4 regions of the Methylobacillus flagellatus KT genome follow, and region 4 is predicted to be linked to each of the others. Evidence: predicted binding sites of a transcription regulator. Region 4 holds the regulator's gene; each other region holds the start of a gene.
The links. The regulator sigma-54, encoded in region 4, starts transcription at its own class of promoters, with help from an activator protein. The targets are predictions, from matches to a motif close to TGGCACNNTTCCTGCT.
Positions count from the first base shown of each region.

Region 1 (5,936 bases), 1.5 Mb from region 4:
ATGAAAGGTAATATTCCGCATGCTTGGACGCGGAAGCCAGGGCCGCGTCGGACGAGCCTGAGAAGTAAATCTCTGGAAAATCCTGGCCCAGGAGCTGGGCTGGCAGGGCCGCATTCTCCACTTGGTAGAACTTGCCCTGGTAGGAAAAACTGTTCCCGCTCCATACCCCGCGCAATACGTCCAGGAATTCTGTCGTACGCGCATAGCGGTCATCGTGCGGCGCTACATCGCCCCACCACAGCTGGGCAGGCCCCCCGCCACCAGTGATCACATTAAACAGCGCCCGACCACGAGTAGCTCGCTGCAGGCTGGCTGTCATGCGTGCAGCCACGACGGGGTTCAGGAAGCCAGGCTGAAACGCAATCATGAAGCGAAAAGTACTGGTCTCGCGCGCGAGGAACGAAGAAATCGCCCATGGCTCATCCGTCATTGGGAAGGAAGGAATCAATCCGCCTTGAAAACCCGAGATCTCGGCAGCGCGTGCCACCTCAGCGATATAGTCGAGATTAGTAAAACCGTCACCATGACCCCCGCTGAGACCTTTATGCACGATATGGTCGCCCTCTTGCTGTGACCAGTCGCCGCGGTGATGCAGCTTGTTGCGCAGTGAGCTGGGCTCGCCGTGCGTAGGAATTCTCCAGAAAACATCAATTGCCATAATATCTCGACTCCTCTATCAGGCTGCGCGCTGGCTGGCGCCGTTTATCAGGGAACGCAATGACGGCAAGACATACTCGCCGATGCGGTAAGCCTCTTCCAGGCTAGGGACGGCACCAAGGATGAATTGCTCGACCCCCGCATCCGCAAACGCGGCCAACCGCTCAGTGACCTGTTCGAAGCTGCCGACCAGCACGGCGCTAGCGCCGGTACTGGCTGTGGTCAAGCCCTGCCATAATCCTGCGACATTGTTGTCAATGGTCTTTTGGCCGGTCTGCTCGGCATAACGCTTGGCATCGAATACCGCTTCTTCCTCGGTTTCACGCACTAGCACATCCACGCGCAGGCCAATTTGCAAAGCCCGGTGATGGCTGCGTGCCAAGTTGCGTAATTGCGCAATATTGCTGGCTATTTTGTCTAGCGGCTGTGCATCCAGCACATGCACGTCAGCCAGCTTGGCGGAAAGGGCATATGCCTCATCCGTCTCACCAGATAGATAGACGGGCGGAACCTTCTGGCCGGAAAGCGGCCCTTGGAAGCCGCCTTGCAAGACCTGGAAAAACCGGCCATTGAAATCGTATCCGGTCGTGGTGATGACGTTGCGGGCCACAGTGACGAACTCTTCCACCCTGGGGTACAGATCCGCCTGGGCGACGAAGTCGCCTTGCTGCCGGCGCTTTGCCTCGTCAGGCTCCACGCCGATCTGCCAGGCAAAACGGCCTTCGGTAAAGCGCTGGTAGCTCACCGCATTCTTGGCAGCATAGACTGCCGAGCCGCGCGAGGCGTCGAACTCGGCCAGCACGGTGAGGTAGCGTGTGGCACGGCTGAGATAGCCGGCAACAATCCAGGATTCGTCACCCTCCGGGTCGTTCCTGACCTTGATGCCGTCGAACTTGGCGAGTTCCACCGCCTTGGCGATCTGGTGCAAATGGTCGAAATAATTGAATCGCTGACCGCGAGGGTCGGTCACGCCCGGCAGGAAATAGGGTCGGCTATCGGCCCTTTCGCCGCGGATGTGTTTCTCGGCATCAGCATAGCGCCCGTCGCCCGCAGTTGGGACTTGCCAGAAAAATTGAACTGTCATGCATCGTCTCCGCAATCACTCTACTTGAATCCCCTTAGCTCTCGCAGAAACCATGCCATTTGTCTTCAAATCCCATTATTATTTTATGGGAATCTTAAGATGATTGAATTTATTCAACTAATCTTGACCAGCGCTGCCTAGGGACAGTAAGGCGCCATGTCACATCACAGCAAATACAAACCCGAAGTGTCTGTATAACAACAGCCCACCCTTCCAAACTGCTCGAAATCAAACAGTTGATGGCTGGGCAACAATCCAGTCTTTCAGTAGGTTCAGCTCATGAGGATGATGAAATACATGCAGGCATCGGTGCGGAAGCAATTCCTCAAGCGAACCATATCCCCACAAAACAGCAGCAGAAGGCAGGTGATTGACCGCTGCCGCACTCAGGTCCACATCCCGGCCGCCTATCATCAGGGTTTCCTCAGTCACCAGTCCAAGTGCCTTCAGCGCTGCAATCTGCTGCCACTTTTTGATGCCAATATCCCCTCCGCTGACGAACTGGAAATATTGCCTAAGATTGAATCGTTCCAGAATTTTTTCAGCATAGACCTGGGGCTTGGAAGTGCACACAGCCATCATGGCACCAGCAGCATGCAAACCTGCAATGGTGGCATCCACATCCTGATATAACTGGTTCTCTGCATACCCAATGTCGGCATATCGCTCCCGGTATTTCTCCACCAATGCCTTGATCTTCTTCTGGTCACGGCTTCCCGTGATCGAATGAAACGTCTGATCAAGCGGCGGCCCGACGAAAGGACTCAATTCAGCTTCGGTATATGTGCGATATCCGGCATGCTGCAACGCATGATTGATGCAGCGCGCAATTCCCGTCAAGGGATCACTGATCGTGCCATCTAGATCGAAAAGCAGCTTGTCGTAGCGCATTTCCATCATTCAAGGCAAAGCTGCTTTTTCATCGGCCACAAGATGACTGGCAATCTTCCATAGGCCATGTTCAAATGCGAGCACGCGCAAATCGCGGGTTTTCCTCAAGGGGTATTCCGCCCCGCTCGCTGTTTTCTGTCCGGCAGTTTCCCTGTATGACGTCACGACTGCAATATCGGGACGGATAAAGCGAATGGAAGAGATCGAGGATGTACTGCGTCGCGAGGTCACCTGGGGAGAGTGATAGATATTGCGCAAGTACTGAAAAATCTCCTTCCTGCCGTGCTTGAATACGCCGAAGGCATTGATCCAATCTGCATCTTCCGCATAATCCCGAGAGGCGAGCGCGGCGTCAAAATCCGCCCATCCCTGATCCCACCGTGACACGATGGCCTTGATCAGGCTCTCGTGCGCCTCCAACCCGTCATCCGCCATTGCGCTACTCCTTGAAGTTGAACTGGCCTTCGGCATAAAAGTTCGCCAAGGGCTTGCGCGGGGTCGGCTGTTCTCTGGCCTGGATATCCTCGGGCAAGGCCGCCCTTTCCCCCTGCTTGCCGATGGCGATCAATATCTCTACCTGGAAGCCTTCGGGCACCCCCAGGACGGCCGGCGCATTGTCGCGATCGAATCCGCCGATCGCGTGGGTGGCCAAGCCGACATGCACGGCCTGGAACGCCAGGCTGGCCCATGCCGCGCCTGCATCCAGGGAATGGTTGCGCAGGGGCGTCGGCTCGGTATCTCCGTTGCGGATATGGGTTTTCTTGGAGAGCAGCGCCACCAGCACGCCTGCGCGCGAAGCCCAGCGCCGGTTGTTTTCGTTCGCCAACCCCAGCAGCTTGTCCCAGCCTGTACCGCCGTTCTTCGCATAGATAAAGCGCCATGGCTGGGAATTGTTGGCCGAAGGCGCCCAGCGTGCCGCCTCGAACAGGCTGAACAATGCGGCGTCTTCGACCGGTTCCCCGGTAAACGCTCGCGGAGACCATCGGTTCACAAAAATTGGACTGATTTCGTATTCCGTCTTACGCGGATTGATGGGGTACACAGCACTCATCTCATTCATTCCTTTTGATTAATGTTAAAAAACGCGCTTCTACCAACCGCCGGCAGCGCGCTAGAAGGCTATTTCCTATCATCCATATGGCCGGGGCTGCCTGCCGTGCCGTCCCACCACCAGTTGATTGCCCAATCCTGCACGCCGTAATAAAGCGGCAACGTATCCGGCCTGCGCAAACGGTGGTTATAAATAATGTAGTGGTTGACCAGGTAGCGCCACGGCGTCAGGTAATGGCTGTGGATCAAGACTCTGTCCAAGGCCCGGCCAACGACTTGCTGTTCTTCCTGGCTATCGGCGTCTAGCAGCTTCTGGATCAGCTCGTCCACTACTCGCGACTTGACGCCGATGATGTTCTCCGAACCCGGCACGTCAGCATCCTTGCTATTGAAGTTGCGCCACAATTCCACGCCGGGCATGCGATTCTCCCGCAAGGAGACGCTGGTATAGTCATAATTGAAGCCACCCCGCATCAGGCTGCGCGTAGTGGCCGCATCCGATACGCGTTTCTTCACGACGATGCCGAGTTTCTCCATATTGAGGTAAATGACGTCCATGAACGGGCTCGGGGCCCTTGTCGTCGATACCTCAATAACGAAGGGCTCGCCCTGGCTGTTGCGCAGCACGCCGTCGCGGTTATGCCACCCTGCCTCGGCAAACAGCTCCAGCGCTTTGGTCAGGTTATGGCGGATGCTCGACGGCGGCTTGGTGCTGGGCTGCACGAACATCGGCCCGAACACTTCGGGCGGAATCTCGTCACGGTACGGCTCGAGCAGCTTCAGCTCCTCCTCGCTGGGCAAGCCGGTCGCAGCCAGGGGCGTCGTAGCGAAGAAGCTTTGCGGGCGGATGAACTCGTCGGCGAAGATCTTCTGGTTCATCCATTCGAAATCCATCGCATAGTTCAGCGCCTTGCGCACCCGGATATCCTGGAACCGCGCCTTGCGCAGGTTGACCGCATAGCCATTCATGGCCGGCGGATTGCGGTGCGGCACCACTTCCTTGACCAGTTCGCCGCTATCGAAACGCTTGCCTATGTATTGGCAGCACCAGTAGCGCATTTGCGGATCGCTGACGAAGTCGAAGTCGCCGGCCCGCAGCGCGGATACCTGGGTATCCTTGTCCTTGTACAGCTTGAACTCCACCTCGTCGAAATTGAAGCTGCCGCGGCGGACGGCAATGTCATTGCCCCAATAATCCGGATTGCGCTGGTAGATGATGCCCTTGCCGCTGACCGCCTTCTTGATCAGGTAGGGGCCGCTCGCGACCGGGATTTCCAGGCCCAGCTTGTCGAAAGGCACTTTTTCCTGGCCAGGCTGTTCTCCCCATTTGGGCGAGAACACGGGCAGGCTGCCCGCGATAAAAGGCAGGTCTCGCCCTTTCCTGCTGAAGTCGAAGCGCACGGTATGGTTATCCAGCATGATCAGCCCGCTGATTTCCGCAAAATAGGCCTTGAACCGCGGGTTGCTCTTGAGGGCGTCGAACGAGTAGCGCACGTCGCTGGCCGTCACGGCATCGCCGTTGGAAAACCGCGCCTTGGGGTTGATGTGGAAAGTAGCCGAACTGAAATCGTCGGCTACGTGGATATCGTCGGCCAACAAGCCGTACTGGGTATTGGTCTCGTCCAGACTGTACACCGTGAGCGTCTCGAACATCAGCTCGATCAGCCCCGGGGCGGGCTTGCCGCGCCGGCTGAACGGGTTGAATTTGTCGAAGCTGCTGTTCTGGCTGACGACCGCCAACGCCAGCCTGCCGCCGCGCGGGGCTTCCGGGTTGGCATAGTCGAAATGGCTGAAATCGGCCGGATATTTAGGCTCGCCGAACTGGGCGACCGCATGCGCGGCCTGTGCCCGGTCCGGCACATGCAATACGCCGATCAGCAAGAACAGCACCGCCAGCTTCAGCCAGAGCTTGAGGTTGAACATACGGGAGAAAAATCCGGGAGACTAAGAGACTTCATGAAACGGCCTTGTGGTTACAGCGAAGCCTGGACCAGGCTTTGCGTATAAGGATGGCGGGGACGCTCGATCACCTGCTCCGTATCGCCCGATTCCACGATCTCGCCATCCTTGAGCACATATACCCGATGCGCCAACGCATTCACCACAGTCAGGTCGTGCGTGATGAGCAGGTAACTCAGGCGGTATTTCTCCTGCAGGCTTACCAACAGCTCGAGCACCTGGTTCTGGATAGAGACATCCAGGGCCGAGGTCGGCTCGTCGAGCACCAGTACCCTGGGCGCGAGGATCAGTGCCC
Region 1 covers NC_007947.1:1,640,065-1,646,000, forward strand. The annotation lists gene MFLA_RS07860 (LLM class flavin-dependent oxidoreductase) at 1-658, opposite strand, end outside; gene MFLA_RS07865 (LLM class flavin-dependent oxidoreductase) at 677-1,741, opposite strand; gene MFLA_RS07870 (HAD hydrolase-like protein) at 1,970-2,641, opposite strand; gene MFLA_RS07875 (SgcJ/EcaC family oxidoreductase) at 2,642-3,067, opposite strand; gene MFLA_RS07880 (nitroreductase family protein) at 3,072-3,683, opposite strand; gene MFLA_RS07885 (extracellular solute-binding protein) at 3,752-5,605, opposite strand; gene MFLA_RS07890 (ABC transporter ATP-binding protein) at 5,656-5,936, opposite strand, start outside.
Region 1: MFLA_RS07865 (LLM class flavin-dependent oxidoreductase) is a predicted target of sigma-54. The motif match lies at 1,784-1,799, and genes of this name have one in related genera.

Region 2 (5,936 bases), 170 kb from region 4:
AGTATTGTTGGCACAGGCACACCATGGCAGGAAAAGTTTATTTGATAGGCGCCGGGCCCGGCGACCCGGAGCTCATGACACTGAAGGCAGTCAAGGCCATGCAGCAGGCGGAGGTTGTCCTCGTGGACGACCTGGTCAATCGCGACATTCTCCGGCATGCGCCGCACGCCCGCGTCATCGAGGTCGGTAAGCGTGGCGGCTGCAAATCCACGCCACAACACTTCATCAACCGCCTGATGGCGGCACTGGCAGAGCAAGGCCAGACCGTGGTCAGGCTGAAAGGCGGGGACCCCTTCCTGTTCGGCCGCGGCGGCGAGGAAATGCTGGAGCTGCGGGCCGCAGGCATCGAAGTGGAGGTGATTCCCGGCGTCACCAGCGGTATTGCCGTGCCGGCCACCCTGGGCATCCCGGTCACCCATCGTGCCTACACGCACGGCGTGAGCTTCGTCACCGGCCACCTGCAGGATGGTGAGAGCGGGCAGAATTGGCAGGCCCTGGCGCAAAGCGGCACCACGCTGGTGATCTACATGGGCATGAAACACCTCGCCAGCATCACTCGCGAACTGCTGGCGGCCGGCATGGCGCCGGATACCCCGGCAGCGGCGATCCAGCACGGCTCCCTCCCCCAGCAGCGGCACATCACCAGCACATTGTCCTTGCTGGCGACGGCAGTGCAGCAGGCAGGCCTCGCCAGCCCGGCCATTATCGTGGTCGGCGACGTGGTCCGGCTGGCCCACGGCAAGGCGCTGCTGCAATCTATTTCAATCGCGGCATAAACAGGACGACAGCACCGAAATCATCCACGGCTGGCGTTCTCCATCCCTGACTCAAGGAAATATCATGCAAAAAAGTTTTTGGCAGGCAGGACACAAACCGACCCTGTTCTCCGCTTTCCTCTATTTCGACCTCAGCTTCATGGTCTGGGTACTGCTGGGTCCGCTCGCGGTACAAATGGCCGCCGATCTGGCCCTGACTCCCGCACAGAAAGGCATGATGGTGGCCACGCCGGTACTGACAGGCGCCCTGCTGCGCTTGGTCATGGGCGTACTGGTGGATCAGATCCAGCCGAAGAAGGCCGGGCTGATCGGCCAGTTGATCGTGCTGGCGGCCCTGGCCTTCGCCTGGCTGCATGGCGTCCACTCCTACCAGCAGGCATTGTTGCTGGGCGTGTTCCTGGGCTTTGCCGGCGCCTCGTTCGCCGTCGCCCTGCCGCTGGCTTCGCGCTGGTATCCGCCTGAGCACCAAGGCACCGCCCTGGGTATCGCCGGTGCGGGCAATTCCGGCACCGCCCTCGCCGCCCTGTTCGCCCCGGGCCTTGCGCTCGCATTCGGCTGGCATAACGTCTTCGGGTTGGCGTTGATCCCACTGGGCATCGCCTTGGTCGTCTACATGGTATTCGCCAAGGATGCGCCCAATCCGCCAGCGGGCAAGTCGCTGAGCCAGTACCTGGCCGTGCTCAAGGACAAGGATGCCTGGTGGTTCATGTTCTTCTATAGCGTCACCTTCGGCGGTTTCGTCGGCATGGCCTCCTCGCTCACGATCTACTTCAACGACCAGTATGGCCTGGACCCGGTGCATGCAGGCTATTTCACTGCGGCCTGCGTATTTGCCGGCTCTTTCGTCCGGCCTATCGGCGGCAACCTGGCTGACCGCATCGGCGGCATCCGCACGCTGAGCGCCATGTATATCCTGGCGGCGGTTTTCCTGTTCATTCTCAGTGTTGGCCTGGGCCAGCAACTGGCAGGGCTGGCCATCGTGGTATTGGCGATGATCTCACTTGGCATGGGCAACGGTGCAGTATTCCAGCTCGTACCCCAGCGTTTCCGCAAGGAAATCGGCGTGATGACCGGCCTGATCGGCATGGCAGGCGGCATTGGCGGCTTCTATCTGGCTTCCAGCCTGGGATATTCCAAGCAAGTCACCGGCAGCTACCAGCTCGGCCTGGCCGTATTCGCCAGCCTGGCAGTCGTCGCCCTGTTCGGCCTGACACTGGTCAAGAAGCGCTGGCGTACCACCTGGGGCTCTGCCGCTGTCACCAGCGCCAGGGTGTAGCGGACCGGTGACACTGGAATTTACGACGGGGTCGAGCTCGGTCACCGGACAGCGTGAACGCAACGAAGACTTTGCGGGCATGGTGACCCCTACCGGCGCCGTCCTTGATGTCAAGGGTGCCATCTTTGCCGTGGCCGACGGCGTCAGTGGCAATGCCGGCGGGCGCGAAGCCGCTGAGATGACTGTACGCAGCCTGCTGACAGACTACTACGCCACCCCTGACACCTGGGAAATCCCGGCGGCACTGGACAAGGTGATCGTAGCCGCCAACCGCTGGGTGCTTGCGCAGGCATCCCAGCACCGCGAGATGGCGGGCATGGCAACGACGCTGTCACTGCTGGTATTGCGCGGCCAGCGCTATTATTCAGGACACGTGGGTGACAGCCGCCTATACCGCCTGCGCACCGGAAAACTGGAGCTGCTCACCACCGACCATGTCTGGGACAGGCCGGATATGCGCCACGTGCTCAAGCGCGCGGTAGGCCTGGACCAGCAGCTCAGCGTGGACTACGCGGAAGGCGGCATACAGGCCGGCGATGTCTACGCCTTGATGACCGATGGCGTGTGGGCTGCCCTGGAGCAAGCTGTCATCCACCACACTCTGGAACTGTACGACCATCCGCAGCGCAGCTGCGACGAACTCACACGCTTGGCGCTGGCGGCCGGCGGCAGCGATAACGCCACGGTAGTGGTGGTACGCGTGGTCAGGCCGGGCGAGGAAACGCTCACCGACCACCTGGCAGCAGCCTGCCAGCTCGCATTGCCGCCCAGGCTCAAGACTGGAGACCATCTCGATGATGTCGAGATCCTGGAACGCCTGCACCAATCCCGCACCAGCCTGGTATATAAAGTCAGGCACCGTCACAGCGGCCAGCTGTGGGTGCTGAAGACCCTGCAGCCTGTGCTGGCTGAGGACCACGAAAGTTGTCAGGCCCTGCTCAACGAGGAATGGCTCGCCAAGCGCGTCATGTCGCAATACCTGCCGCAGGTGCTGCCGCTCGATGCCAGCCAGCGCAGCAAGCTCTATTACGTCATGAGCTGGCACGAGGGGGCGACCCTGGACTATCGCCTGCAGCACGGGCACCACTTCACGACGGCCGGCATCACGCGCATCGGCATAGACATGCTGCGCGGGCTCGGTGCCCTGCACCGGCTGCATATCCTGCACCGCGACATCAAGCCCGCCAACCTGCACATGGGCAGGGACGGCCGCTTGCGCATCCTCGATCTCGGCGTGGCCTCCGGCGGTCACCAGGCGCAGGCGGCGGCGATGTCCAACCCCGGCACCCCCAGCTTCATGGCCCCGGAATTGTTCGAGGCCGGGGAAGCGGCCTCCGTGCGCAGCGACCTTTTTGCGGCAGGCGTCACGCTCTACCATCTGCTGACACGCCAATACCCTTACGGCGAGATCGAGCCGTTCCAGCACCCGCGCTTCGGCGAACCCGTGCCGCCCACCCGCTACCGCCCCGACATTCCCGGTTGGCTGGAAAACATCATCCTCAAGGCCGTGGCGCGTAACCCGGCCTCCCGCTTTGAGACTGCGGAGGAAATGCTGCTGGCGCTGGAAGTCGGCGAAATCCGCCCCATCCTGCCCGTGCAGCGCACTCCGCTGCTCGCGCGTGGGCGACTGCAGCAATGGCAGTGGCTGACGGTATGCTCGCTTCTGGTCAACATCATCCTGGTCTACCTGCTGTGCGTCTCTTGACCATGCCTGTTTACCTGGGGCTACTCGGGCCTGGCGTGAAAATAATTCCCATTAACAAAAGAACCATTCTGGTGCAATTTCCTTCAGGTGCGTCATGAATGTGCATCATGCCGAATCGACCTACTGATCCCGGCATCTCTGCAAACAGCCAGCGAGACGTGCCTACAGCCAGAAAACCCATACAGGAAAAAGGTTTAAGGCATTTTGCGCCAGCGCGTGATTGCAGCCTCCCGTGTATTGGCATGCCTGTTGCTTATCTCATAGCAAATCATTGTCGATGGCAATGAGTTTTTCTAGCAAGGGATTTCCGCAGGTCTGGAAATCCTGTTGTGGACAACGGCGTCCATGGCTTGTTTAGTGCTGCCCTCCAGGCAGTTGCTGCATAAGCCATGGACGCCGTTTTTGTTTTTGGGCTTACGAAACAGCAATGCCTGGCCATGGCGAAACGAGTGCCATGTGCCGACATGCTTCAACCTGATGGGAAACACCGCGATGAATGAATACACCCGTATAGTGGTCGTCGGCAACGGCATGGTGGGGCACTATTTTGTGCAGGAGCTGGTCAAGCGCCATCCTGACCTTGCCGCCGCCAAACTGCAAGTGACGGTACTGGGCGAAGAACCCCGTCCTGCTTATGATCGCGTACACCTGTCCAGCTTCTTCTCCGGTAGCACGGCTGAAAACCTTTCTCTGGTCGAGCCCGGCTTTTATGACCGGCCAGGCCTGGAGCTGCGCCTGAACGCCCGCGCCACCCACATCGACCGCCACCAGCGCTGTCTCAGCCTGGCCGACGGCACCGTGCTGCCGTACGACAAACTGGTCCTGGCCACGGGTTCCGTGCCTTTCGTACCGCCTGTCCCCGGACGCGACCGCGAGCACTGCTTCGTCTACCGCACCATCGAAGATCTGGAAGCGATGACCGCAGCAGGAGCGACAGCCAAGAGCGGCGTCGTAGTCGGCGGCGGCCTGCTCGGCCTGGAATGCGCCAAGGCTTTGCGCGACATGGGGCTGGATACCCATGTCGTGGAATTCGCGCCGCGCCTGATGGCTGTGCAGGTTGACGACATCGGCGGGCGCGTACTGCGCACCAAGATCGAGGAGCTGGGCGTGCATGTGCATACCAGCCGCAACACCGTCAATATCACCGACGGTGCCACTGCGCGCCATCGCATGGTCTTCTTCGACGAAACCTGGCTCGAGACAGACATGATCGTGTTCTCTGCCGGCATCCGCCCCCGCGACGAACTGGCGCGCGAATCCGGCCTCGTCATCGGCGCACGCGGCGGCATTGCGATTGACGAGTTCTGCCGCTCCAGCGACCACGATATTTATGCGATCGGCGAGTGCGCGAACTGGAACGGCCAGCTCTACGGCCTGGTTGCACCCGGCTACGACATGGCACGTATCGCCTGCGCCCACCTTTCCGGCGATGCAGCCATGACGTTCCAAGGTGCCGACATGAGCACCAAGCTCAAGCTCATGGGCGTGGATGTCGCCAGCGTGGGCGACGCCCACGGCGAAACCCCGGGTGCGCGCAGCTACCAATATCTGGACGAGGTACGCAATATCTACAAGAAGATCGTCGTCAGCGAGGATGGCAAGAAGCTGCTCGGCGCGGTGCTGATCGGCAATGCAGACGAATACGGCACCCTGCAGCAAATGACGGTCAATGATATGCCCTTGCCGGAAAACCCCGAATTCCTGATCCTGCCGGCCAGCGACGGCAAGGAAAAACCCGGCCTGGGCGTGGACGCCTTGCCCGACCAGGCCATCATGTGCTCGTGCAACAACGTCACCAAGGGCCAGATTGGCGAAGCGGTCGCCAACGGCGCCTGCTCCATCGGAGAGATCAAGGCCTGCACCAAGGCCGGCACGGCGTGCGGCGGCTGCGTTCCCCTCGTTACCCAGGTAATGAAGGCGCAAATGCTCAAGCTCGGCATGACAGTGAACAATCACTTATGCGAGCACTTCCCCTATTCCCGGCAAGAGCTTTACCATCTGGTGCGCGTGGGCCAGATCAAGACCTTCGACGAACTGCTGGACAAACACGGCAAAGGCCTCGGTTGCGACATCTGCAAGCCCACTGCCGCCAGCATCCTGGCTTCCTGCTGGAATGACTTCATCCTGAAGAAGGATCTGGCCCCGCTGCAGGACTCCAACGACTACTTTCTCGGCAATA
Region 2 covers NC_007947.1:316,194-322,129, reverse strand. The annotation lists partial or broken gene cobA (uroporphyrinogen-III C-methyltransferase) at 27-776, shown strand; gene MFLA_RS01660 (nitrate/nitrite transporter) at 841-2,052, shown strand; gene MFLA_RS01655 (bifunctional protein-serine/threonine kinase/phosphatase) at 2,060-3,757, shown strand; gene nirB (nitrite reductase large subunit NirB) at 4,250-5,936, shown strand, end outside.
Region 2: nirB (nitrite reductase large subunit NirB) is a predicted target of sigma-54. The motif match lies at 3,996-4,011, and genes of this name have one in related genera.

Region 3 (5,936 bases), 770 kb from region 4:
ATGCACCAGCGCACCGAAAGCACAGTCCCCGACATGCTCGGTCAGGAATATCTGCATATCACCACGGGCAATGGCGGCAAAAACAGGATGTCCAGGTTCAAACTGGTGCGTCCACAATTCACGAAACCCGAGCTTTTCATAATACGGCCTGCTTAATGCATATGACGCGACGCGTACCGCCGGAATGACATGCTGGGTAACTTTCTTCATGTTTCCTCCTTTTTGCAATAGGGCTTGGCACAGCGAACACATCTCAGCAAGGTGTCCATCACAGTTGCCCTGTCGCAGGAAATAGACCTTGGTGCGTCAATGCAGAGCAATGGCGCCAGGGGAAAGTGTCACTGATCTGATGTACCACGCATGCCGACAATCATGTCATATAGTGCTGGAAACTCGGTAAATCCATCTTGTGCCATGAAATGGCCTCCGCGTTCAAACAACTCCCATGCAGCATCAAGCTTCTCCGCGAGCCGCAACGAATAGGGATAAGGCACGATATAATCATCCTGAGCGGCCAACACCAGGCGTCGGGGAACCAGGCTGATCAGCTTTTCCACATCAAGCGGTGCTGCGGTGAATGCATCCAGCGCCGGCAGAAAACTCAACGGCTCGGCAAACCCCGATACCAACGCCATGCCGCCTACCGGCTGCTCATGCTGCTCAAGGAAACGCAGCAAGGTGATGCAACCCAGACTGTGTCCGACAAAATAGGTATGCTGATCCGGCTGGACAACATGCGCATGCAGGCAGTCAAGCCAGCCCTCCATTTCAGGACGGTCAGATGCCGGCAACGCAGGCACTAAGACCCTGAAGCCCTGGCTTTCCAACGCCTGCTTGATCCATGGGAACCAATGGCTTTCCGGCGAAGCCTGGTATCCGTGAATGATATAGACAGTCCCTGCTTGCATGTTCCTCCCCGCATCACAAATATGTGGTTAGAACACTTTCCCGGCGTTAGTTCTCTCTCAGGCGCCGGGAGATAAAAAAGCAAGGTTACTTAACGGCGCTGAAAACTTTCTTGAGCAGATTGCTGGCCTGCCCCATCGGATCCTGGCGGATGGCCTTTTCCTCCTCGGCCATCATACGATAAACCCCGTCTAGCGCCTTCTGGGTGACATACTGCTCAATGTTGGCCTGGTCCTTGCCGACCAATCCGTACTTGCTGCCCATTTCGGCAAACTTATTGTATTGCTGTGCCAGCTCCACATTTTGCGTTGCGTTTTTCACGATAGGCAGGAATTTCTCCGCCATCGAGGCTGACGTGGTTCTGCGAAAATACTGTGTGGCAGAATCCTGCCCGCCAGTCAGAATATCCTTGGCGTCCTGCACACTCATCTGTTTGACTGAATTCACGAGCAATGCCTTGGCTTCAGGGACTGCGGCTTCCGCGGCCTGGTTCATTTTCAGTACCAGCTCGTCCGCCTGCTTGCCCATGCCGAACATGCGCATGGCCTTTTCTGCCTTCTGCATAGATTCAGGCAGAGGAATCCTGACCTCCGGGTTATCGAGAAATCCCCCGGCCTGTCCCAGCTGGGTGACCGCGCGCTCTGCCCCTTGCATCAGCGCCTGCTTGAGTCCCTGGCTGGCATCGGCATTGCTGATGCTGCCCAGATCCAGCGCAGCCGCATGGGTGGAAAAAATGGCAAATGATAATGCAGTCACAAGATGACGCATGGTTCCTCCCAGAAGATGGTCCACAAGGTTAGCTCAGCATTTTACTCCGCAACACACAACCATGCGCACAAGTATTGCCGCTTAATGTTGCACGGGTTTGACGTGCCAGACTTTCTCTACGTACTCACCAATGGTGCGATCACTCGAGAACTTGCCGATACGCGCGACATTGAGGATCGCCCGACGGTTCCACTCATCCTTGTCCCTGTATAGCTGGCCCACCGCATCCTGGGTGTCGATATAACTCGCATAATCGGCCAGCAGCAGGTATTGATCCCCGTTTTGCAGCAAAGCCTCCCCGATGGCACGATAACGATCTGGTTCATCGACGGAGAAAAAGCCGTTGGTGATCATGTCCAGAGCCTGCTTCAACTCGGGGTTGCCATGGTAGTAGTCCCACGGGTTGTAATGATTGGCTTTCAGCTCCGCCACTTGTTGGGTGGTCAGGCCGAAAATGAAAATATTGTCCTCCCCGACCTCCTCGCGGATTTCCACATTGGCACCATCCAGCGTTCCGATGGTAAGGGCGCCATTCAGGGCCATTTTCATGTTGCCGGTGCCCGACGCCTCGGTGCCGGCGGTGGATATTTGTTCGGAAAGATCGCTACCCGGAAACAAAAGCTCCGCTGCCGACACCTCGTAATTCGGGTAGAACACGACCTTGAGCTTATCCCCCACGGCAGGATCCTCATTGACAATAGAAGCCACGTCGTTGATCAAGCGGATAATGAGCTTGGCCATCCAATAGCCCGGCGCTGCCTTGCCACCAAAAATCACGGCGCGTGGCGTGATGTCCTTGACATGCCCGCTACGGATACGGTTGTACAAGGTCACGATGTGAAGCACATTCAGCAGCTGGCGCTTGTATTCATGTATGCGCTTGATCTGCACATCGAACAAGGCAGCAGGGTTGAGCCTGACGCCTGTCACTTGCTCAATCCGCTTGGCAAGCCGCTCCTTGTTCGCCAATTTCACCGCATGGAACGCTTTACGGAAATCGGCATCGTCAGCCAATGGCTCCAATGCGCGCAGCTTATAGAGGTCATGGTGGAAATCCTTGCCGATGACGCTTTCCAACAGCTTGGTCAATCCGGGATTGCATTGATTGAGCCAGCGACGGGGGGTAATGCCATTGGTAATATTGATGAAGCGCCCGGGGAAAATGCGGTTGAAATCGGCAAACAAGGTCGATTTCAACAGCTCGCTGTGCAAGGCAGCCACCCCGTTGACGGTATGGCTGCCAATTACGGCTAGGTGCGCCATGCGCACGCGGCGTCCATGCTCCTCATCAATAATAGACACGCGCCTGAGCAAATCGGTATCGCCAGGGAATTTGTGGTTTACCATCTGCAGGAACTCATGATTGATACGGTAGATGATACCCAAATGCCGTGGCAGTAGCCTGCCGAACATCTCCACCGACCAGGTCTCGAGTGCTTCCGGCATCAAGGTATGGTTGGTATAGGCAAATACCTTTTCACTGATTTTCCATGCCTTGTCCCAGTCCAGGTGATGCACATCCACCAGCTGATACATCAGCTCGGCCACGGCAATCGCGGGATGCGTATCGTTGAGCTGGATCGCCACCTTGTCCGGCAACACGCTCCAATCGTCGTGCTTGGCCAAGAAGCGGCGCAAGATATCCTGGATCGAGGCCGAAACGAAGAAATACTGTTGCTTCAGGCGCAGCTCCTTACCCAATACGGAGGTATCGTTAGGATAAAGCACCTTGGAGATATTCTCGTAGGCATTACGCTCTTCGACGGCCTTTTCATAGTTGCCTTCGTTGAAATGCGCAAGATCGAATTCACGCGCCGCCTTGGCCGACCATAAGCGGAGGGTGTTCACGGTCTCTGTGTCGTAGCCTGGTACCGGCATGTCATAGGCAATGGCGAGCACGCTTTCCGCATCCACCCAGTGGTATTCCATGCCCTTGGCAGTCGGGAACTCCACCACCCTGCCATAAAACCTTACTGGATACTGGCTTTCTGGTCGTTGAAACTCCCAGATATTGCCGTACCGCAGCCAATTGTCTGGATTTTCCACCTGTTGCCCCTGGCTGATTGACTGGCGGAACATCCCATATTCATAGCGGATGCCATAGCCTGTCCCAGGAATATCCATGCTCGCCATGGAGTCCAAGAAGCACGCAGCCAAGCGCCCTAAGCCGCCATTTCCCAGCGCAGCATCGTTTTCCAGCTCGACGACATCCTCCAGTTTGTGTCCCAGCGTCTTCAAGCCCTCAGCCACTTCACCCTCGATGCCCAGATTCAGTGCAGCATTTTGCAGCATGCGGCCAAGCAGGAACTCCAGAGAAAGGTAATACACTCGCTTAGGATCCTGGGCATTGTATGCCTCAGCAGTTTTGACCCAGCGTTCGACGACATGGTCACGTATGGTATATCCGGTCGCCACATACCAGTCACGGGGCGTGGAAGCTTCACTGGTCTTGAACGCAGAAAAAATCAGGTGATTCTGCAATGCTTGTGCTATCGGGGTCTTCTCGGTGGTAATCACAAGCGTGGAGGCTTTCGGCTTGTTAGATTCTTTTGCAGCAGTCATTGGCGTCTTTCCATGTGAGTTTACAAAATGCCACCCGTTGGCTTGAGTGTGGGAACCCATATTGAATGACCAACATGAAATTCTCGCGAACCTAGCACTCTCATTGTTCAGCGAGCAAAAATCAGGCCATCCGGGAGTCGTATTGCGCGCATGACCAACTCCACGCGCTTACAACAGGTGAACTCTTTACAAGACTACAATAGTGGCAGAAAGTTGAACAGTGATGGCAAGAAGCGGATTGAAATGAGACCTTATCAGGGGAACTGAGTGACAAAAAAGTAAAAAGCCGGTCATCGCCGGCTTTTTACTTTACACACCTAAAGTTACTTTGGAGTGGGATCACTCACGAAACCCAGCTTTTGTACACCTGCATTCTGGGCATACGCCATGACTTCAGCAAGCACTTGATACCTTGTCTCCTTGTCTGCACGGATATGCAGCTCCGGCTGAGGGTCCTTGTCAGCCACCTCATGCAGCCTGGCATTCAGCTCTTCGAGTGTAACGGCCTGGTCATTCCAATACATGGTGCCAGCACCATCAATCGCGATATCGATAATATCAGGCTTTTCCGGGGAAGGCTGACTGGTCGCCTGGGGCAAATCAATCTTGACCGCATGAGTCAACAAGGGAGCGGTGATGATGAAGATCACCAGCAATACCAGCATCACATCTACAAGCGGCGTGGTATTGATCTCCGACATGGGACGGTTGCCGCCCTCCGCGCCACCGACTCCACCGCCTGCCATCATGCTGTCACCTCTTTCAGCTTGGCTCCAGTACGGACAGCGGCCACGCCTGCCGTGGTCTTGCTGCTGGGATTCAATGGAGCGCCAGTGGTCAACAAAATGTGCAAGTCATTAGCGAAAGCCTCGACCTCGCTCAGAATCAGGCGATTGCGGCGCACCAGCGCGTTATAGGCCAAGACGGCAGGAATCGCCACCGCCAGGCCTAAAGCCGTCATAATCAAGGCTTCACCCACCGGACCGGCCACCTTGTCCAGAGTCGCCTGCCCGCTTTGGCTAATACTCGCCAACGCATGGTAAATACCCCATACCGTACCGAACAAACCGACAAAAGGCGCGACACTGCCTACCGATGCCAGCATGGTCAAGCCATAATCAAGACGTTCGCTCTCAGCGGAAATCTGACGGCGCATGGCACGGGCAATGAATTCATCTTTGTTGCAGGCATCTTCCACGTTGCTGCCGACATGAGACTGGTGGTGCTCGGCTGCATCCACTGCCTGGTTCGCGACGCGGGAAACAATGGTCTCGCCGCTGTCATGGCGCAATGCCGACTCAATCGAGGATGCCTGCCAGAAACTGTTGCTGTATTCCCGGTTAGCGCTGCGAATGGTCAAGGCCTGATAGAACTTCACCACCATGAGATACCAGCTTGCCACCGACATGAAGACAAGCACCACTGCAACCAGGATGGAAACCGGGCCACCGTCCAAAATGAAATCCAAGCTGTTAAATTCGTATGCATTTTCCATATTGCATTAATCCTATTTATTTAAAGTGTGACTAACCTGGTTGAACTTGCTAATCCGCAATTGAGAACCGGACGGGCGCAATCACGGAGACCTTCATCGGCTTGTTGTTACGCTTGTATGGATTGAACCTCGATTTCTTGGTCGCCTCCAGTGCAGCCTTGTCGAGACGCTCCGAACCACTGCTGCTTTCAATCTCAATGGACTC
Region 3 covers NC_007947.1:917,083-923,018, reverse strand. The annotation lists gene MFLA_RS04525 (glyoxalase superfamily protein) at 1-210, opposite strand, end outside; gene MFLA_RS04520 (RBBP9/YdeN family alpha/beta hydrolase) at 339-908, opposite strand; gene MFLA_RS04515 (DUF4197 domain-containing protein) at 994-1,674, opposite strand; gene MFLA_RS04510 (glycogen/starch/alpha-glucan phosphorylase) at 1,756-4,236, opposite strand; gene MFLA_RS04505 (ExbD/TolR family protein) at 4,560-4,982, opposite strand; gene MFLA_RS04500 (MotA/TolQ/ExbB proton channel family protein) at 4,982-5,731, opposite strand; gene MFLA_RS04495 (energy transducer TonB) at 5,781-5,936, opposite strand, start outside.
Region 3: MFLA_RS04510 (glycogen/starch/alpha-glucan phosphorylase) is a predicted target of sigma-54. The motif match lies at 4,350-4,365, and genes of this name have one in related genera.

Region 4 (5,936 bases):
CACCAAGCGGTGTCCTCGCGAAATCAGCTCCAGTGCCAGCTCGCTCTTGCCAATGGCCGCGGTGCCCTTGATCATGAGGCCGAAACCCTGCACTTCCATGAACACGCCATGCAAGCTTTCCGATATCGCCACGGCTTGGGCAAGGTAATGGCTCAGCACATCCATGAGGCCGGGACTGCGTAAAGGTGAAGTGAACAAAGGCGTGCCGAACTCGTCGGAAGCCGCCACCAGTTCTTTCGGGGCTTCTTCGCCATTAGCGACGATGATGGCTGCCAGGTCAGCGGAAAACAGGTTCTTGATCGCCTGGAACAATTCGCGCGCCTTCAGGCTGCGCAGGTAGTCCATTTCCGCGCAACCCAAGACCTGTACACGGTTGGGATGCACGAAATTCAGGTGACCGACCAGCGCCAGAGATGGCTTGGTCACGGTTTCACTTGTCAGGGGATTGTCGCCACCCGCCAACCCTGCTACCCATTTCAGCTTGAGCTTGCGGCGCATATCCTTGTAAAGCTGGGTCACACTGATTTCAGCCATGTATGCTTAATACCTTGGGGGATGAACATGCAGAAGAAATTGCTGCAAGCGCGTCAAATCCTTGCTCGTAGCATAGCGCTTGCAGCATCTCACCGAAGGTTACTCAACCGGTTGGTGCTTGAGGCCACCTGATGCTTGGTTGTGGTTGCTGATCTTCTCCTTATGCTTCAACACTTGGCGGTCCAGCTTGTCAGCTAGCAAGTCAATCGCGCTGTACATGTTTTCTGCACCACATTCCGCATGCAGGTCGTTGCCAGGCACATGCAGGGTGGCTTCCGCCTTTTGCACCAGTTTTTCTACACTCAGGGTGACCTTGAGGTCAATCACATGATCAAAGTGATTACTGAGTCGAGCCAGTTTAGACTGCACATATTCGCGCAACGCTGGAGTAACCTCTAGATGATGTCCGGTCAGGTGCAAATTCATAACACTCTCCTTACTTGAAAAACGCGCAAATCAAAGCGACTTGCGCTGGTTGGCCGCGGGTATCTGTAGAGACTCGCGGTATTTCGCTATAGTTCTTCTTGCCACGACAATCCCTTGCTTGCTCAGGATATCGGTGATCTGATTGTCGGACAGCGGCTTCTTCGGGTTTTCCTCGCTCACCATCTGCTTGATCAACGCACGGATCGCCGTGGCGGAGCACGCTCCTCCCGACTCTGTCGCCACATGGCTGCCGAAGAAATACTTCAACTCGTAAACACCGCGCGGTGTGAGCATGTGCTTTCTTGTGGTCACGCGCGACACGGTCGATTCATGCAGGCCCAGCTCATCGGCAATCTCCCGAAGCACCAACGGGCGCATGGCCACTTCGCCGTGCTCGAAGAAATTACGCTGCCGGTCCACGATTGCCTGCGACACACGCAGGATAGTGGAGAAGCGCTGCTGGATATTCTTGATCATCCATTTCGCCTCCTGCATCTGACTCATGAGATATTGACTGGAGCTGTCACGATTCCGTTTCAGGATGCCGGCATAAAGCTGGTTGATACGCAGCTTGGGTACGACCTCATCATTCAGGCTGGCAACCCAGATCCCCTTGATCTTCTTCACCACGATTTCATGCTGGATGTAATGATCCGAAGTAATGTGGCTGAATTCGCCGCCTGGTCGCGGATTGAGCTGGGTCACCAGTTGCTGCACCGATTTCAGGACATCATCATCGCAATGCAGCAGTTTACGCAAGCGCGTGTAATCACGACTTGCCAGCAGGGGCAGATGCTGTTCGGCAACCTTGATCGCCAACTCCACAAAAGGTGTTTCTGCCGGCAAGGCACGCAGTTGCAATGTCAGGCATTCTGCCAGGTTGCGGGCGCCAATCCCCGGCGGATCCAGATTCTGGATATGCTTGAGTGCCGTTTCAAGCTCGAGCGGATCGATCTCCAGCTCTTCCGGCAAAAGCTCGGCCAGCTCTTCCAGGGACTGTTCCAGATACCCATCGTCATTGATCGCATCTACCAGTACCATCGCCAAGGTCTGATCACGTTCCGACAAAGGCAGCAGCTTGATCTGGCTCAGCAGGTGTTCACGCAGAGTGAGGTTGGCCGCTTCCTGAAAGCTGAAGTCGTTATCGTCTTCACTATTAGCGCCGCCTTCTTCCCAGCGGCTACCTCCTTGGAAAGACTCATAGTAATCATCCCCGCCGCCAAATTCGTCAATGCGTGGCAATTCCTCGCTCGCGGGCGCAGGCGCTTCGCTGGCAGGAGCAGAAACCGCAGCATCCGGGGCAGGACTGTAGCTTTCGGATATCTCGGCAGCACCGTCTGGACCGTCTATACGCTCCAGCAAGGGATTGGCCTGCAACAGTGACTCCAGCTCCTGGTTGAGTTCCTGCGAGGACAGCTGCAACAATTTGATTGACTGCTGCAGCTGCGGCGTCAATGCGAGATTTTGGGAAAATTTTAGCTGTAGACTTTGTTTCATCTCTCTAATTCTGCATGGACTACAGGCGGAAATCCTTGCCCAGGTAAACTTCTCTTACACTCTCGTTATGAATGATTTCACTGGGTTTCCCCGATGCGAATACGCGGCCTTCGTTCACGATATAGGCGCGGTCGCATATGCCCAATGTCTCACGCACATTATGGTCCGTGATCAAAACTCCGATGTTGCGCTCGGTCAGAAAACGTACGATCTTCTGGATATCCAGTACCGCGATCGGGTCAATCCCCGCAAACGGCTCGTCCAACAGTATAAAACTGGGATTGGTCGCCAGGCAGCGGGCGATTTCCACCCGGCGGCGCTCGCCTCCGGACAGGCTGACTGCCATACTGTTGCGTATATGGGTGATATGGAGCTCCTGCAACAAGGATTCAAGCTGCTCATTCTGCTGCTCAGCGGTCATTTCCTGCAACTCGAGGATGGCCTGGATATTCTCCGTCACCGTCATCTTGCGGAAAATGGACGGCTCCTGGGGCAGGTAGGCCAACCCCATGCGCGCGCGCTGGTGGATGGGCATCCGACTCAGGTCCTTGCCATTGAGCAGTATGCGTCCGCCATCCAGGGGCACCAATCCCACCATCATGTAGAAACTGGTTGTCTTGCCCGCGCCATTCGGTCCTAGCAGTCCAACCACCTCGCCACTGTTGAGCTGCAGGGAAATATCCTGCACGACGGTGCGCGATTTATATTGCTTGCGCAAGCTTTCTACGATTAATTCACTCATTTATGCGGTCGATACCATCTCTAATATAAAGCGCGGTCGCCTTGACCGGTAAACAGGCAGAAGGCTGCAAACAGCCGTCCGGCTCAGGGAGCCTCCGCCTCTGGTTTCTTCCTCGGCTGAATAATGGCGCGCACACGGCCAGTCGGAGTTGTCGCTTGTGATCCGCCGCTGATGACTTCCGCATATTCGGCGTTGGCGTCATACATGATGTAATCCCCATGCACGATATCATCGCCGCGCTTGACCCAGGCATTGGTAAACAACTGCACCTTGTCCATGCGTCCATCATACTCTATCCGCTGGCCGCCACCCTCCATGTATTCGTTCTTGCCGTCGCGCTTCTGCCTGAACGTCGTCGGATTGCCATAAGATGTGCTGTGCTGGAAGCCTTCCTTGTCCTCGCGCACGATCAGCTTGTCGCCGCGGATGACCAGGGTCCCCTGGGTCAGGATCACATTACCGGTGTAGGTACTGGTCTTCTTGGCATCGTTGACCTGCACGGCATCGGCCTCCAACTCAATCGGCTTGTCCCGGTCGGCCTTTTCCGCGAAGGCGGAAACTGACAGCATGCCAGCCAGTATGGCAAGCACTAATGAATAAGGCGGGTGGCGCATAGATTCTCCGCTGAAAAATATCGTTCTACTGGGTCTTGGTTGGCTGCTTGGCATTTTTACTATTACCGGATGTTTGCTTGCTGGTTCTGGAAGCCACAGGTTTGGCAGATGCCCTTGGCTTGCTGCTGGCCCGCTTGGCGGGAGGGCGCTCATAATGGCTACGCACCCGCTTATTAAGCTGTATGGTCTGGTTTTTCTTGTCATACACCATCCCGACTGCGCGCACCACGCTCTTAGGGCCCTGGGTAATCACGACAGGCTGATCGGTCGACGCAACCTCGCGATCCGGTTCCACCCGCAGATATTCCGTTGTCAGCGTCATTTCCGGGCGATCCCCGAATGCCGGCCGCACCACGCGCACATTGTCGCGGAATTCCACGACCGCCCCGTCACTGGAGACATAGCCGCGCTTACCTTCTATCGTCGTCGCAGGCCTGCCCACCCCAAACTGGGTGAAATGCGGGTTTTCCAGCTCGGTAGTATCGTCATCCGGGTAATGCCGCATCTCAGATGCCTTGAGGATATGGCTGATCGACCCCGTCGCATCCGTCTTCGTCGTGACGAAGTTATTCAGGATATAGTCCGGGTCGTGGCGGGTTGCCCCGTCGATGCGCGGCTCCGGAGGCTGCACCGTGCGGTCTATCCATAATGTAATCAAGGCCATCAGGCCGAGTACGGCAAGTGGAAACAGGATGGTATTGGTGCGCCCTTGCATTTATCGCATTTACTTCAAATATGGCGCCATTTGCGCGTCGAAGGTGCCTTGCGCCCGCATGAGCAGCTCACAGACTTCGCGCACAGCACCCAACCCGGCCTGGCGCTCGGTGGTGTAATGAGCATACTCCTTGACCAGCGGCATGGCATGCGGCACGGTCACCGCGAGCCCGGCACGGCGCATGGGAGGAATGTCGATCACATCATCCCCCATAAACAGACAGTCCTCGGCTGACACGCCCTGCTTCTCCAGCAAGTCGGTGAATGCCTCTAGCTTATCGTCTATACCCTGATAGATGATCTGTACACCTGTATTCTCGGCACGTTTCACCACCACATTGGACTTGCGGCCTGTGATATAGGCCATGCGGATGCCAGTATTCTTGAGCATCTTCATTCCCAAACCATCCTGGGAATGGAAAATCTTGTATTCCAGGCCGTCATCCCCCAGCATCAGCCCGCCATTGGTCAAAACGCCATCCACGTCAAATACTGCCATCTTGATGCGCCTTGCGCGCTCTTCTAAGGAAATCAACTTCTAAACCACCTTTGCCATGAGTAAGTCGTGCATATTGAGTGCGCCGACCAGATTACCCTGCTGGTCGACGACCAGCAGACTGCTTATAGAATATTGCTCCATCAAGGCCAAGGCATCGACGGCCAGCTGCCCGGGCAAAATGCTGCGGGGGTGCGCATGCATGACATCGGCCATGCGGGTCCCGTTGATGTCGATGCCTGCCTCGAACGCCCGGCGCAAGTCGCCATCCGTGAATATGCCCACAGGCTTGTCTGCGGCATCCAGCACCGCAGTCATGCCCAAGCCCTTGCGCGACATCTCCAGCAAGCCATCCTTAAGGCTGCTGCTGACCGACACGGCAGGAATATCGTCCCCACTACGCATGACGTCCTGTACATGCAGCAACAGCCGCCGGCCAATGGATCCGCCAGGATGAGCCAGGGCAAAATCCTCGCGCGAGAACCCGCGCTGATCCAGCAGGGTAACGGCCAACGCATCTCCCAGCGCCAGCGCCGCAGTCGTGCTTGCGGTGGGCGCAAGTCCCAGGGGACACGCCTCCTGTGACACATGGGCGTCGAGAAAAATATCCGCCGCCTTGGACAAGGTCGAATGGCGGTTGCCTGAAATACTGATGATAGGCGTCCCAATACGCTTCAATGGCGGCAACAGTGCCAGCAGTTCGTCCGCCTCTCCCGAATTGGATAGCGCAATCACCACGTCATCCCGTGTGATCATGCCCAGGTCGCCGTGGCTCGCCTCGGCGGGATGCATGAAAAATGCCGGTGTCCCGGTGCTGGCCAATGTAGCGGCAATCTTGTTGCCGATATGACCCGATTTGCCAATACCGGTCACGACAACTCGGCCCCGGCATTGTAAAATGAGCTCGACTGCG
Region 4 covers NC_007947.1:148,510-154,445, reverse strand. The annotation lists gene hprK (HPr(Ser) kinase/phosphatase) at 1-534, opposite strand, end outside; gene hpf (ribosome hibernation-promoting factor, HPF/YfiA family) at 634-960, opposite strand; gene MFLA_RS00745 (RNA polymerase factor sigma-54) at 991-2,457, opposite strand; gene lptB (LPS export ABC transporter ATP-binding protein) at 2,477-3,199, opposite strand; gene lptA (lipopolysaccharide transport periplasmic protein LptA) at 3,283-3,813, opposite strand; gene lptC (LPS export ABC transporter periplasmic protein LptC) at 3,839-4,528, opposite strand; gene MFLA_RS00725 (KdsC family phosphatase) at 4,538-5,026, opposite strand; gene MFLA_RS00720 (KpsF/GutQ family sugar-phosphate isomerase) at 5,066-5,936, opposite strand, start outside.